DNA from 2 places in the Micromonospora sp. NPDC050187 genome. Region 2 is predicted to be linked to the other one. Evidence: riboswitches for the same ligand, from Rfam matches in the RefSeq annotation. Region 2 holds a riboswitch; the other holds the start of a gene.

Region 1 (7,424 bases), on a different contig from region 2:
TCCGCCACGGTGCTGCTCGCCGCCGCGTGCGGGGGCGGTGACGAACCGACGGCGGCGGGCGACGGGTACCCCCTCACCGTCACCAACTGCGGCGCGGACGTGACCTTCGACGCCGCGCCCCGGCGGGTCGTGCTGCTCAAGAGCGCGGCCGTGCCGTACCTGCACAGCCTCGGGGTGATGGACCGGGTCACCGCCCGAGCCGGGCAGTACCCGAAGGAGTACTACGACGCCGCGACCCTCGCCGAGCTTGACCGGATCCCGCTCCTGACCGACAGGACAGACACCAGCGGCCACCTGCAGATCTCCAAGGAGGTGGTGATCAGCCAACAGCCGGACCTGGTCCTCGGTCAGGTGGACAACCTGTCCCGCGACACCCTCTCCGCGGTGGACATCCCCCTGCTGGAGGAACCCGCCCTGTGCCCCGGCAGCACGACCGTGCCGACCTTCGACGACATCTACTCCCAGATGCAGACCTACGGCAAGGTGTTCCGTCGCGAGGCCGAGGCCACCACCGCGGTCACCGCCCTGAAGGACCGGATGGCCACCGTCCAGGCGAAGGCGGACCGGTCGTCCGGACGCACCGCTGCCGTGCTCTACCCGACGGTCGGTGGCGGCACCACGTACGCCTACGGAACGGCCAGCATGGCCCACCCGCAACTGGAGGCGGCCGGCTTCCGCAACGCCTTCGGCGACGTCCGGGAACGGGTCTTCGAGGTCACCATCGAGGAACTGCTCGGTCGCAACCCGGACGTGCTGATCCTGCTCTACGGCGACGGCGACCCCGCGGCGGTCGAGCGCGGACTGACCGGCCTGCCCGGTGCACAGAACCTCAACGCCGTCCGCAACGGCAACGTCATGACCCAGCTGTTCAACTTCACCGAGCCGCCCACCCCGCTGTCGATCGACGGCCTGGAACGGATCGTGCAGCGTTTCCAGGGCACCCCGTGATCCAGGCGACCGAGGTCACCTGGCGCTACGGCGCGAACGCCGTGATCGACAGGGTCAGCGTGACGGCGAGGCCAGGCCGGGTCCTCGGGCTGATCGGCCCGAACGGAAGCGGCAAGACGACCCTGCTCCGGCTGCTCTACGGTGCGTTGCGCAGCAGCACCGGACAGGTCGCGGTCGACGGCGACGAACTGTCCGCCCTGCCGTCCCGGGAAGCCGCACGTCGGCTGGCCGTGGTCGTGCAGGAGACCGGCGGCGAGACGGCGCTCACCGTGGCGGAGCTGGTGCTGCTGGGCCGGGGGCCGCACCTGTCGACGTTCCAGCGCACGGGCCGCGCCGACTACGAGATCGCCGCCCGGTGCCTGACCCGGGTCGGCGCCGCCCACCTCGGCCCACGGCCGTTCGGCCAGCTCTCCGGCGGTGAGCGTCAGCGGGTGCTGATCGCCCGCGCTCTCGCCCAGCAGGCCACCCACCTGCTGCTCGACGAGCCGACCAACCACCTCGACATCCGTTACCAGCACGAGATCCTGCACCTGGTACGCACCCTGGACACCTGCTCGATCGTCGTGCTGCACGACCTCAACCTCGCCGCCCGCTACTGCGACGACCTGGTGCTGCTGGGTGGGGGTGGGGTCGTCGCCGCAGGCACCACCGACGAGGTGCTGGATCCGGCGGTCCTCCAGCCCGTCTACGGCATCGGGATCCGGCGCCTGGAACTCGACGGCGCCATCCACCTGCTGTTCCGGCCGGTCGAGTAGACCGACGACGAAGGGAGTGCCGCATGACGGCGCAGGACCGCATCAACGCCTACTGGACCGACCGCGCGCCGAGCTACGACGAGTACCAGCAGCGTCCCGACCGTCTCGCCGTCGACCAGCAGGCCTGGTCGGAGGTCTGGAAGGGTGCCCTGCCGCCGGCGCCGTCGGACGTGCTCGACGTCGGCACCGGCAGCGGGCAGGTCGCCATGGTCCTGGCCGGTCTCGGCCACCGCGTCACCGGCATCGACCTCGCCGAGGGCATGCTGGCGCGAGCCCGCCAGCACGCCGCCGGCATGCCGAACGGCCCTGTGATCCGGCGCGGTGACGCCGTCCACCCGGACTTCCCGCCCGGCAGTTTCGACGCGGTCACCAGCCGGTACCTGATGTGGACCCTGCGCGAGCCGGAGGTCGCCGTGGCCAACTGGGTCCGTCTGCTGCGTCCGGGTGGCACGATCGCGGTGGTCGACAGCACCTGGTTCCCCGACGGCCTGGACAACGCCTCGGAGAACTTCACCGACCACTACGACCCCCAGGTCCAGGCCGTCCTGCCCCTGGCCGCCGCGCGGTCCATCGACCAGACCGTCGCGGTCCTCGAAGCGGCTGGACTGGCCCAGGTCACGGTGACCCAGCTGACGTCGATCTACGAACTGGACCGACGGTTCGGGGTCGCCCCGAACCACGAGCACCAGATGCAGTTCCTGATCACCGGCCGGCGGTAGGGCGGCAACGGCCGAGCATCAGAAGACCCTTGCCGACCGCCCCGGACCGGCATGCCGGGGACGGGGGTTGTCGCCGGGCCGGCATACATCGTATTCTCCATCGAACTAGTGGGGAATGTGGGGGAACGAGGGGTCGCGTGGGTCGCCACGTCCCCTCGGTCTGGCCCCGATCGGCAGGCGGAGGAGCTACGCGATGCGGACGTCGACGCGTGCCGAACGGTTCGCCGCGCACCGTGCGGGGACCGCCGGCAGAGCAGATCGCCTCCCGAGGCGTAGCCGCCTGTCCGCCCGCGTCGTGACAGGCCGTGGGAACGGCGCTCACGGAACTGGCCGACCACACCAACCCTGACTGGACGACTCGGCGGACGACAAGGTCCGGTCGACCTGCCACCCCTTCACGACTGGCGGTAGACATGCGAAAACTCATCCTCCTCGCCCTGGTTGGCCTGGGTGCCCAACTCGTCGACGGCAGTCTCGGCATGGCGTACGGCGTCACGTCGACGACGCTGCTGCTGGCCATCGGCACCAACCCCGCAGCGGCGTCGGCGACCGTTCACCTTGCCGAGATCGGCACCACACTCGTCTCCGGCGCCTCGCACTGGCGGTTCGGGAACGTCGACTGGAAGGTCGTCTGGAAGATCGGCATCCCTGGCGCGCTCGGTGCGTTCGCCGGCGCGACCTTCCTGTCGAACCTGTCGACCGAGACCGCCGCGCCGTTGATGTCGATCATCCTGCTCGCGCTGGGGCTCTACATCCTGATCCGGTTCACCGCGATGGGTCTGCCCAAGGGCAACCTCGGCAAGCCGCTGCGCAAGCGTTTCCTTGCCCCGCTGGGCGTGGTGGCCGGTTTCGTCGACGCCACCGGTGGCGGCGGCTGGGGTCCGGTCGGCACCCCGGCGATCCTGGCCAGCGGTCGACTGGAGCCGCGCAAGACCATCGGATCGATCGACACCAGCGAGTTCCTCGTCGCCGTCGCCGCGAGCGTCGGCTTCATCGTCGGCATCGGCTCCGAGGGCGTGAACTTCGCCTGGGTCGCCGTGCTGCTGATCGGCGGCACCATCGCCGCGCCGATCGCGGCCTGGCTGGTCCGGCACATTCCGCCGCGCGTGCTCGGCTCGGCCGTCGGCGGAGTCATCATCCTGACCAACGTCCGCACCCTGCTGCGCAGCGACTGGATCGACGCGTCCGACGGTGTCCGCTACACCTTCTACGCCGTCATCTACGTCGTCTGGGCCGCCGCCCTGGCGTACTCCATCCGCCAGTACCGGGCCAACCGGGACGAGGAACGCCGCATCGTCGCCGAGACCGAGACCGAGGCCGCTGCGGCAGCCGACGGGCCGAACGAGAAGAGCGCCACCCCCACCGTGTGATCCGCGACACCGACACGGGAGAAAGGCGATCAGCCTCGCTGGCGACGGCGGGGCTGATCGCCTTTCCGGCCAACGATTGTCGGGACGGCGGTGTGTCGTCCGCCCGCCGGGTGGCCCACCTCCCCGGGTTGGCCGGGCCCCGCCCCGAGGCTATGCTGCGGCTCAGGTCATGAGTGCCAGCGACAAGCCCCGGCTTGCTGGCCGGCAACCCTCGTCGAGGTTCGCGGTGGGGTGCCCCGGGTGATGACCCGGTCCAGCACGATCAGGTGCTGGGCAAGCGCGGGCCCCGTCCCCCTGCCGTACCGGGGTCCCTGGATGCCGGAGGTCTGGCATGACCACTGCCCTCGTACCCCTGCCCGTCCGCGCCGGATCCCGTCCGGCGCCACGACCGCCGTACCAGCCGCTCCAGGTGCTCGGGGTGCCCGGCGAGATCAACCTCGACTACGCCGCCACCGCACCCTGCGCCCGCGCCGCCGCCGACGCGGTGGCCGAGCTGCTGCCCTGGTACGCCAGCGTGCACCGGGGCGCCGGCGCACTCTCCCGGCGCTGCACCCTCGCCTACGAGCAGGCCCGGCAGACCGTGGGTGACTTCTTCTCCGTCCGCCCCGACGATCACGTCGTCTTCACCCGGAACACCACGGACGCGCTCAACCTGCTCGCCCACGCGCTCCCCGCCGACACCAAGGTCGTCACGTTCGCCGGTGAACACCACGCGAACCTGCTGCCCTGGCCGGCCGGGACCCTCCGGCTACCGGTGCCCGACTCGCCGCACGCGGCGGTACGCGCGCTCGCCGCCGCCCTGCGCGAACTGCGGCGGGGGACCGACGCCAGCACGCCGATCCTGGTCGCGGTGACCGGCGCGAGCAACGTCACCGGGGAGTGCTGGCCGGTCGCGGAGCTCGCCCGGGTGGCCCACCGGCACGGCGCCCGGGTCGTGCTGGACGCCGCCCAACTGGCACCGCACGCCCCCGTCGACCTGGCCGCGCTCGACGTGGACTACCTCGCCGCGTCCGGACACAAGCTGTACGCCCCGTTCGGCACCGGCGTGCTCGTCGGACGGGCGGACTGGCTGGACGCCGCACCGCCGTACCTGGCCGGCGGCGGGGCCACCGAGCACGTCGGGACGGCGACCCACGACGTGCGCTGGACCACCGGCCCCGGCCGGCACGAGGCCGGCACCCCGAACCTGCTCGGCGCGGTGGCCCTGGCGGCGGTCTGTGCCGCGCTCGACGCCACGGACCGCGTCGCCCTGCACGCCCGGGAGCAGGCGCTGCTGACCCGCTTACGCACCGGTCTCGCGGCGCTCCCGCATATCGTCGAGTTGCGGATCTTCGGTCCCACGGCCGACCGGGTCGGCATCGTCTCCTTCGTGGTCGCCGGCCGGGACTCCGCCGACGTGGCGGCGACCCTCGCCACCGAGCACCGGATCGGAGTACGCGACGGGCTGTTCTGCGCCCACCCGTTGGCCCGGCGGCTGCTCGCCGAGGCCGCCGCACGTAGTGGGCACCGCGACCTGCCGCCCACCGCCCTGCGGGCCAGCCTCGGACTGGGCAGCACCGACGACGACGTGGACCGCCTGCTCGCCGCCCTCGCCGCGCTCGGCTGACCCGACCCAGGGCACCCGGAACGGAGGATCGGCGAGCGAGCCCTCCGGCCGCTGGGGCGACCACCGCCGAGGGCGTGATCGTGCAGAGGACCGCCCGGTCGGAACGTCTCCGACCGGGCGGTCCCGGTATGCGGGTCAGCGCTCGGCGAGGAACGTCTCCACCGCGTCCGCCGCGTGCCGCAGCCCGCCGCAACCTGGTGGTTGTCGGCCGTGCCGAAGGAGACCAGCAGTGCGGTAGCCGGGCCGTCAACCGCCGGGGAACTGGTCCGGGTCGACGCTGCTGGTGCTGGCGTTGCCGCCCACCACAGGGGTGAGGGAGACCGTCCAACCGGTGTACGTCCGCGAGGTGGTACGGAACGTGAGCGGGTCGTCGAACTTCTCGAAGTCGCAGTCCCGGCTGAACGCCTTGCTCCTGGCGTCCCAGTCCTTGCCGCTGGTCATGAAGATCTGGTAGGTCCCGTCCCGGACACCGCGCACCGTGAAGGTGCTCTTGCCGCGGACGTAGACCCGGGTGACCGCTGTCTTGCCCCGGGCGATGCTGATCACCGCGTCGGCGCCACCATTTTCGATCTTCAATTGGCCGAGGCCGCCCTTGGTCCGCTTGACGTAGGAGCCGTTACTCAGCCGCCGGTTACCGTCCTTGGTCTTCTTCGGGAGGAAGGAACCGACCTGGTAGGCCCGGGTGGGGTCGGCGGTCGCCAGCGCCTTGGCAGCGGCGCGGAGTTGGTCGGCGGCCCTCTCCCGGCTGACCCGCGCGACCGCCGCCGGCCCGAGGCAGGCCTGCCCCGACGTGGCGGAGCCGGTGCCGGTCAGGGCGGCGGCCAGATCGTCCAACGCCTCGACCAGGGTGTCGTGGGCGGTCGCCACGCTCGCCGGCGGCACCATCTCGGCCAACGCCCGGCGCTGGGTGCCGGCGGTCGTCGCCAGCCCGGACGTCGCAGTACGCACCGCCGTGGGGCTCTTGGCGGCGGCGAGGGTGCGGAAGCCCGCGTTCAACGCCTGGTCGGTGCTGGTCAGCACCGTCTGGTACTGGTCCGGGGTCACGGGCGCGACGCTCGGGGACGGCGCGACCGACGGTGCTGTGGAGCGGACTCCGGCGACCGGTGCGCCGTCCTCGTCGTCGCCGTCGAGGAAGAACGCCAGCGGCAGCCCGCAGCAGGCCAGCACCGCCACGACCGTCACGGCGGCAACGACGAGCACCGTCCTGCGTCGCGCCGGCTGGACCGGGGCGGGCACCGGCGGACCGTACGGCGGCGAACCGGGCTGGGGTCCGAACTGTGGCGGGGGCCCGAACTGCGCTGGCGTCACGTTCACCCGGACCCGGACGTACACGTCCTGAGGTGATCCGTCAGCTCCCACCGGTCCCAGACCGGCCAGCCGCAGCAGCGAGCCGTCGCCGGTCCCGGCCGGAACTCGGATCGTCACCGTGTGTCCGGACCAGGGAAGGAGGACGGTCTTCATGGTCTCGGCGCCGGCGTCACCCGGCCCAAGCTCGATCGTCAGGTGCGCCTCGGGCTCCACGTGTCGAGTATGGACGTGCCGCGCAACCGCGATTCGGCTCCGGCCTGAACGTGTGCTGTGCGACGCGCGCCCGGTCCGGTCACCGGGCCGGGGCACGCGTCTCAGTACCCGAGCTGGAATGTGGCGTCCTGTGTTCGGTGGCCGTGATCGGGGCGACGGTGGGGTGTTTGGCGTTCAGCGGCTGGCTGTACCGGGCCTTGGGCAGCGGGCTCCAGCTGTCGCTGCCGACGTCGCCCGACCGCCACGGGTACAGCTCCCCATTGACGGTAGCCGGCGTAGGTGGGGGCGGCGAGGGCGCGTCCGCTGGCACCGAGCACGCTCGCGCCGGCCGCCGCCAGGCTGGCGGACAGGACGGTTCGTCGGGAGACCTTGGTGATTCCTCGTCGTCGGCCGGTCACTCGCCGGACGGCGCGGTCAGCGTGACGCCGAGCCGGACGGGAGTGCCGAAGTTGGGGGTGCCGTCGGCGTTCCAGGTGAACTTCTGGGCGCGGGTGGAGCGGTTCAT
Region 2 (7,424 bases):
GGGCACGCCGGGGGTGTCGCCTCGCCGCACGAGGCGGGCCTGACCGTGGTCTTCGGGGTCTACGTCACCCCCGCCTGGCGCGGCACGGGGCTGCTCGCCGACCTGATCGACGAAGTCGGTCGCTGGTCGCGGGCGTGCGGGCGACCGGAGCTGATGCTGGAGGTGGTGGTCGGCAACGACCGCGCCTACCGGTCGTACCTGCGGCTGGGCTTCACCGACACCGGCGTACGCGTGCCGCACCCCACGATCCCGTCGATGCGGGAACTCCAGATGCGCCGCCCCGCCTGAGCGGGCAGCAGAACCTCGCTCCTCCACGCGCCGCCCGAGTGGTTGCAGGGGACCCTTCCTACGCAAAAAACGGTAAGAAGGGCCCCCTGCTACCAACCAATCCAGCGGGCTACCAACCAATCCAGCGGGCTACCGACCGAACCGGCGGGCTACCGACCAAGCCGGCCGACCAAGCCCGGTCAGGCGGTGTGGCGGCGGCTCTGCACCACGCGGAACCGGTTCGCCACGTACGCGCCGTCGGTCAGGGCGGCGTTGGCGGCCGGGTTGGCACCGCTGGCGTGGAAGTCGGAGTACGCCGCCGACTGGTTGACGAAGACCCCACCGGTCAGGTTGCACGACAGGTGCACCCCGACCTCGATCGCCGCCGCCTCGGCCGCGTCGAGCACCGCCTCGTCGGTGGAGTAGACGGCGGCGGTCAGCGCGCCCTTCTTCCCCACCATGGTGCGGAGGATCTCCAGGCTCTGTGCGGTCGAGCCGGTGGCGATGACGAACGAGATCGGGCCGAACCACTCCCGGCCGTACGTCGCCGTGGCGTCCGCGTCGAGCTTGACGATGGTCGGCGTACGCACGACCGCGTCCGGGTGCGCCGGGTGCTCCAGCGGACGCGACTCCAGCACGACGTCACCGAGCTTGGCCGCCTCGTCCAGCCGCTCCAGCACCCCGTCGTTGACGATCGCACCGGTCAGCTCGACGGCACGGGCCGGGTCCGCGGTGAGCTTGCCCACCGCCGCGGCGATCCCGGCGGCCACCTCGTCGAAGCTCTTGTGCCCCTGGTCGGTGGTGATGCCGTCGGCCGGGACGAGGATGTTCTGCGAGGTGGTGCACATCTGGCCGCTGTAGAGCACCAGCGTGAACCCGAGGTTGCGGCACATGCCGGCGAAGTCGTCGGTGGAGTCGATCACCACCGTGTTCAGTCCGGCCTTCTCGGTGTAGACCGAGGCCTGGCGGGCGTGCTGCTCCAGCCAGTCGCCGTACTCGGTGGAGCCGGTGAAGTCGACGATCTTCACAGCCGGGTGCAGGGCCAGGTCGGAGGCGAGCTTCTCGCCCGGGGCCTCGGCCGCGAGCAGCACCAGGTTCGGGTCGAAGCCGGCCTCGGCGAGCACCTCCCGGGCCACCTGCACGGTGATCGCCAGGGGCAGCACCGCGCGCGGGTGCGGCTTCACCAGCACCGGGTTGCCGGTGACCAGCGAGGCGAAGAGACCGGGGTACGAGTTCCAGGTCGGGAAGGTGTTGCAGCCGATCACCAGCGCCAGTCCCCGGGGCACCACGTGGAAGGTCTTGGTCATCCGCAGCGGGTCGCCCTTGCCGGCCGGCTTCTCCCACCGGGCCGTCGCCGGGTGCCGGGTCATCTCCGCGTACGCGTACGCGATCGCCTCCAACGCCCGGTCGAATGCGTGCGCCCCGCCGGCCTGGAACGCCATCACGAAGGCCTGCCCGCTGGTGTACTGCACCGCGTTGGCCAGCTCGAAGATGCGCTTGTGCAGGCGGGACAGGATCTCCAGGCAGACCCCCGCACGGGCCTGCGGGCCGGCGTCCCGCCAGGCGGGCAGGGCGGCGGAGGCGGCGGCGACCAGCTCGTCGACCCGGGCGTGCGGGTAGCGCACGCCCAGCGTCACCCCGAACGGACTCGCCTCGGTGGCGATCCGGTCGCCGGTGCCCGGCTGGTCGAGGGGGAAGTCGCCGTCCAGGTACGCCTCGAAGGCAGCCCGCCCCTGCGCCGCGGCGGTCTCGCCGTACACGCGGGGGCTGGGGGACTCGGGGTAGGCGGACCAGTACCCGCGCTCGGAGATCGCGGTCAGCGCCCGGGTGAGGGTCTCGGCGTGCGTGGCGTACAGGGGATGCGGGGTCTCCGTCATGTCCGCCATCATGCCGCAGCCCGGGAGCAGTCGGTAAGGGCCGTGAGCCGGCCGGCCGTGCTCGGCCCGGAGGCCCGCCCTGAAGCCGTGCGCCGGCTGGCCGCGCCCGACCCGGGGGCCCGCCCTGAAGCGGTGAGCCGGCTGGCCGCGCTCGCCCCGGGGGCCCATCCTGGAGCCGTGCGGCAGCGGACGCGGACCACGCTCACCTGGCTCAACGGCACCACACCGGCCGGGCTGGCGCTGGCGGTCCTGGCCCGCACCACCCGGCGGCGCACCCCGGACGGGCTCGTCGTCGCCGGGGGCTACCGGCTGCCGGTGCCGAGGCAGCGGTGCTTCACGGTCGGTTCGGTGGTGCTGACCCGCCGCCCGCCCGAGTGGTTGCTGCACCCGGACCGCGCCGACCTACTCGACCACGAGCGGCGGCACACCGGCCAGTACGCGCTGCTCGGGCCGCTCTTCTGGCCGGCCTACTGGCTCGCCTGCGCCTGGTCGTACGCGCTGACCGGCACCTACGGCTGCGGCAACGTCTTCGAGCGGCGGGCCGGCCTGACCGCCGGCGGATACCCCGAGCCGACCCTCCGACCGTGGGCGGCGACCCTGCTCCGTCGGCCACCGGGCACCGCCGGTCGCGGGTCCGCCGGGGAGCGTACGGTCAGAGATCGAGCTGCCAGTTGGTCCAGGCGTCGACGGCGCGGAACCCGAGCTGCTCGTTGATCGCGATCATGTGCCTGTTGTCGGCGGCGTTCCAGGTGTCGATCTCGCGCAGCTCCGGCTCGTGCGCCAGCACGTACCGCAGATTCTCGATCTTGGTGAGCAGACCGAGCCGGTGCCCGCGGTGCGCCGGATCCACGATGGTGATCTGCTGGTCGGCGTGCCGGGGGATGGACGGCACCGCGACGATCATCGTCCAGGCGACCAGTCGGCCACTCGCCTCGTGCACCACTCCGCAGTGGTAGGTGGACCGTCCCCGGGCCGTCAGCACGCGCTCGATGCCCCGGACCCGGTCCGCGTCGACCCGGTCCGGCTCGATCACGAGATCCCCGATGGGCGAGTCGGTCACGAGGCGGCTGTCCAGGTAGGCGACGTCGGCGACGTACTCCTCGGGGGTGACCGCCTGCCAGGTGACCGTGCGGTACCCGGCGGCCCGCTCGCGCGCGTCGGCCAGCAGCGTGTCGTGGGCGGCGTGGTCCACCTGGTCGACCACGAGCCGGCGGCGTACCTCGCCCAGCGCCGGCTGCGCACCCAGCGCGGCGGCGAACCGCGCGCCGACGGCCGGCCGCTCCGGCCCCTCCGGCAGCGGCCCGACCGACGCCCCGATGATCCGCTTCCGACCCTGTTCGCGCAGCATCCGTACGGCGTGTTCGTACAACGCCCGCCCGATGCCGCGCCGCCGGTACGCCGGATGGACGGCCAGTTCGAGACCGGCGTTGTCGACGTTCTCCACCTGCGGCAGGTTGAGCGCCAGATGGCCCACCGGGACGCCGTCGAGGGTGGCCACCGCCATCAGGAGCGACCTGTCGGGCATCGGGTGCCGGATCGCGCCCTCGAACTGCTGACGGGACAGCCGTGGGAAATCCGGCAGGTCGACGGCCTGCGCGGCGGCGGCCACCTGGAACGCCGCGTCGATCGCGGCCTGGTCGGACTCGTCGAACGACACGATGACGATGCTCATGCCGACGAGAGTGCGCGCCGAAACGGCAACGGGCCAGCGATTAAATCGCTGGCCCGAGGAAGCTTTGGTCGGGAGGGACGATCGCACAACGCCGCCGGCGTTGGGTCGTAAGGCTTGAGAAGTCTTCGGCGAACGCCCTCCCGCAGGAAGCATCCTGCAACTGACCGGTTACTGGCGTCAAGTCCCTGGCGGGTGGTTTTTCGTACCCTGGGCGAACGGTCGGTTACCCGACGGATCGACCCGATCACCCGTTCGGGCGGGTCGGGTTGGTCCGTCGGGACGACCAGCAGGGTCAGCCGAGCAGCCCGGCGTCGCGGGCGGCGCGCAGCGACGGCTTGATCCGGTGGGTCGGGCCGACCTGGCCGGCGACCGCGTCGATGGTCTTCAGACCCTCGCCGGTGTTGAAGACCACCGTTTCGGCGGTCGGGTCCAGCCGCCCCGAGGCGACCAGCTTGCGCAGCACCGCGACGGTCACCCCGCCGGCCGTCTCGGCGAAGACCCCGGTGGTACGAGCCAACAGCCGGATCGCCGCGCGGATCTCCTCGTCGTCGGCGTAGTCCATCCACCCACCGGTGCGCCGCACCGCCTCCAGGGCGTAGAGGCCGGCCGCCGGGTCGCCGATGTTCAACGACTTGGCGATCCCGGTCGGCTTGACCGGGGTGATGGTGTCGGTGTCGGCGTGCAGCGCGGTGGCGATCGGGTTGCAGCCGGCCGACTGTGCGCCGAAGACCTTCCAACCGCCGGCCGGGGCCTCCACCAGCCCGATCTCGACCAGCTCGCTGAACGCCTTGTCGACCTTGGTGAGCAGCTCACCGCTGGCCATCGGGATGACCACCTGCGCCGGGATCCGCCAGCCGAGCTGCTCGGCCACCTCGTACCCGAGGGTCTTCGACCCCTCGGCGTAGTACGGACGGACGTTCACGTTGACGAACGCGGTGTCCTCGAACTCGTCGGTCTCGACCAGTTCACCGCAGAGGCGGTTCACGTCGTCGTACGAGCCGTCGATGGCGACCAGTTCGCCGCCGTAGACGGCGGTGGTGACCACCTTGCCCTGCTCCAGGTCGCCCGGGATGAACACCACCGACGGCACCCCGGCACGGGCGGAGTGCGCGGCGACGGAGTTCGCCAGGTTGCCGGTCGAGGCACAGGCGAAGCGGGTGAAACCGAGGGCTCTGGCGGCGGTCAGCGCCACCGAGACCACCCGGTCCTTGAACGAGTGGGTCGGGTTGGCGCTGTCGTCCTTGATCCAGAGCGGGGCGGTGATGCCCAGCTCGGCGGCGAGGTTGCCGGCGGCGACCAGCGGGGTCAGCCCGGGGTCGAGGGTGACTCGGGTGGCCGGGTCCTGGCCGGCGGGGAGGAGGGCGGCGTACCGCCAGAGGTTCTGCGGCCCGGCCTCGATCTGCTCCCGGGTGACCCGGGCCAGCGCGGCGGTGTCGTAGTCGACCTCCAGCGGCCCGAAGCACTCGTAGCAGGCGTGCTGGGCGGCGAGCGGGTAACGCGCCGAACAGGCGCGACAGACCAGGGCGCGGGCCGGGCTGGCAGTGGTGTCGATACCGGGGGCGACGATCGTCGACGTCATGTCGAGGGGGTCCTCTCATCTTTCCCCGCGTCGCACCCTGCGGCGGGGACGGATTTGGCACCTGCCCCGTCGGACGCTCAACTTTGAGCGCACGGGGTGGTTGCCGGGGCGTCGTCGGGCCGTATCCCTCAGCCCCTCTGGATGAGGTATTCAGTTGTGCTTGCGAGCATACGCACAGCCCAGCCCGCCTCCGCTCCCCCTTCCCATCCTGTGAACCATCCCACCCGTCCGGGCGCGGGTAGGGTGCGGGCGTGCCGCTGTGGATGGGGACGGTGGTGGGGGCCGCGATCGGATGCGGGGTGGCGGGAGCCCTCCTGCCCACGGCGGGCTACCGCCTCGCGGTGCCGTACGGCGAGCCGCCCCGAGAGTCCTGCTCCGGATGCGGCGTACCGCTGCGCCCCGGCGCCGCGGGATGGCTCGCCCGCCGTTGCGTCCACGGACACCGGCTGGGCGTCCCCTGGTGGATCACCGCCGCGCTCGCCGGGCTGGCCGGAGCGCTGCTTGCCGCGGCGCTCGGCACGGTGGCCGTCCTGCCGCTCCTGCTCGCCCTCGCGGTGCTGGGCGTGCTGCTCGGTGTCGTCGACGTCGCCTGCCACCGGCTCCCCGACGCGCTGGTGCTGCCGGCGCTGGCCGCCACGCCGCTGCTGCTCGGCCTCGTCGCGCTCGCCACCGGCCAGGGGGGCGACTGGCTACGCGGACTGCTCGCCTGCCTGACGGTCGGACTGGTGTTCACCGGGCTGGTCCTGCTGCCGGGTGGCGGCTTCGGGTTCGGCGACGCAAAGGTGGGCGCGCTGCTCGGCTGGTACCTGGGTTGGCTGGGCTGGGACGCGGTGCTCCTCGGCGTGGTGCTGCCCTGGGTGGTGAACGCGCCCGTGCTGCTGGTGCTCCTCGCCGTCCGACGTGTTCGCCGGCGGACGAAGCTGCCGTTCGGGCCGGCCCTCCTGGGTGGCGCGCTGCTGGCGGTGCTCGCCACCGCCCGGTGAGGGGCCGACCGCCGTTCGTCCGTGGTGGACGGTCAGCTGGTCCGGCCACTGGCGACGGTCTACTACTGTCCCGGTCACCTGTGTGGAGGAAGGTGACGGTCGATGCGTCGGAGCGTGGTTCCGGTGGTGGCGCTGGTGCTGGTCTGCGTGCTGACCGCGTGTGGCGGCAGTGGCAAGAAGAAGCGGTCCCGGGACGCCCGACCGGCTGCCGCCACCACGGCCGGGAAGGTCGCGCCGGCCGACCGGGACGAGGACGCCGGGCCGGCACGGGTCGACGCCAGTCCGAGCCCCACCAGGGCACCGCGCCGCAAGGTACGTGCCCTCACCTGCGCCGACCTGCGCAACGCGGAGCTGGGCAGCAACGGCGTACGGTACCGGGGCTACCCGAACCCGTTGCCGCTGCGCGACGGACGGTGGACGGGCGACGGTGCGACCGTGCTGCTCCAGAAGCCCTGCGCGACCGGCGACCTGGACGGTGACGGCGCGGTCGACGCGGTCGGCACCGTCATGCTCGATCCGGGCGGCTCGGGACGCTTCTGGAGCCTGGTGGTCTGGCGCAACGTCGACGGCAGGCCGCGCTACGTCACCGCCACCGACGTGGGCGACCGAACGCCGGTCCAGTCGATCCGCATCGCCGACCAGCGGGCCACCGTCGTCGGGCTCACCCGCTCACCGGGGGCGGCCATGGCCGAGCTGGACCTCCGTCGTACCGCCGTGCACCGGCTGACCGGCACCCGGTTCCCGGAGATCAGCCACACCGACGTGCCGTACGCTCCCTGAGCCACCGGCGGCCGGCCGCTACGTTCCGGGCCGTCGAGAGTGCCGGCTGGGTTGGTCGGTAGCAGGGGTCCCCTGTTACCGCTTTTTGCCGAGCAGGGGACCCCTGCAGAGCAATCGGCCGGGCCCGGAGCAGAGCGAGCCGCCGGGCCCGAGGAGAGCGAGCCGCCGGGCCGGGGCAGAGCTGGCCGGGTCAGGCGGCGAGGCGGCGGGCGAGTTCGTCGGCGACCTTCTTGGCCAGGTCGTCCGGGATCGCGGCGGCGATGGCC

What was found. Region 2 has a riboswitch for S-adenosylmethionine ahead of thrC (threonine synthase). Riboswitches for the same ligand answer to the same signal wherever they lie in the genome.
Region 1: another riboswitch for S-adenosylmethionine. It lies ahead of ACIBJE_RS31390 (aminotransferase class V-fold PLP-dependent enzyme); the one in region 2 lies ahead of thrC (threonine synthase).

Annotation. Positions count from the first base shown of each region.
Region 1 is NZ_JBITJH010000044.1:7,150-14,573, forward strand. Features, by position in the region: gene ACIBJE_RS31370 (ABC transporter substrate-binding protein) at 1-948, shown strand, start outside; gene ACIBJE_RS31375 (ABC transporter ATP-binding protein) at 945-1,703, shown strand; gene ACIBJE_RS31380 (class I SAM-dependent methyltransferase) at 1,727-2,422, shown strand; gene ACIBJE_RS31385 (sulfite exporter TauE/SafE family protein) at 2,836-3,792, shown strand; SAM riboswitch class IV at 3,958-4,078, shown strand; gene ACIBJE_RS31390 (aminotransferase class V-fold PLP-dependent enzyme) at 4,124-5,398, shown strand; gene ACIBJE_RS31395 (hypothetical protein) at 5,645-6,634, opposite strand; gene ACIBJE_RS31400 (family 43 glycosylhydrolase) at 7,314-7,424, opposite strand, start outside.
Region 2 is NZ_JBITJH010000022.1:62,978-70,401, forward strand. Features, by position in the region: gene ACIBJE_RS26440 (GNAT family N-acetyltransferase) at 1-288, shown strand, start outside; gene paaN (phenylacetic acid degradation protein PaaN) at 468-2,144, opposite strand; gene ACIBJE_RS26450 (hypothetical protein) at 2,187-2,858, shown strand; gene ACIBJE_RS26455 (GNAT family N-acetyltransferase) at 2,797-3,816, opposite strand; gene thrC (threonine synthase) at 4,109-5,395, opposite strand; SAM riboswitch class I at 5,408-5,543, opposite strand; gene ACIBJE_RS26465 (prepilin peptidase) at 5,647-6,378, shown strand; gene ACIBJE_RS26470 (hypothetical protein) at 6,481-7,158, shown strand; gene ACIBJE_RS26475 (N-acetylmuramoyl-L-alanine amidase) at 7,349-7,424, opposite strand, start outside.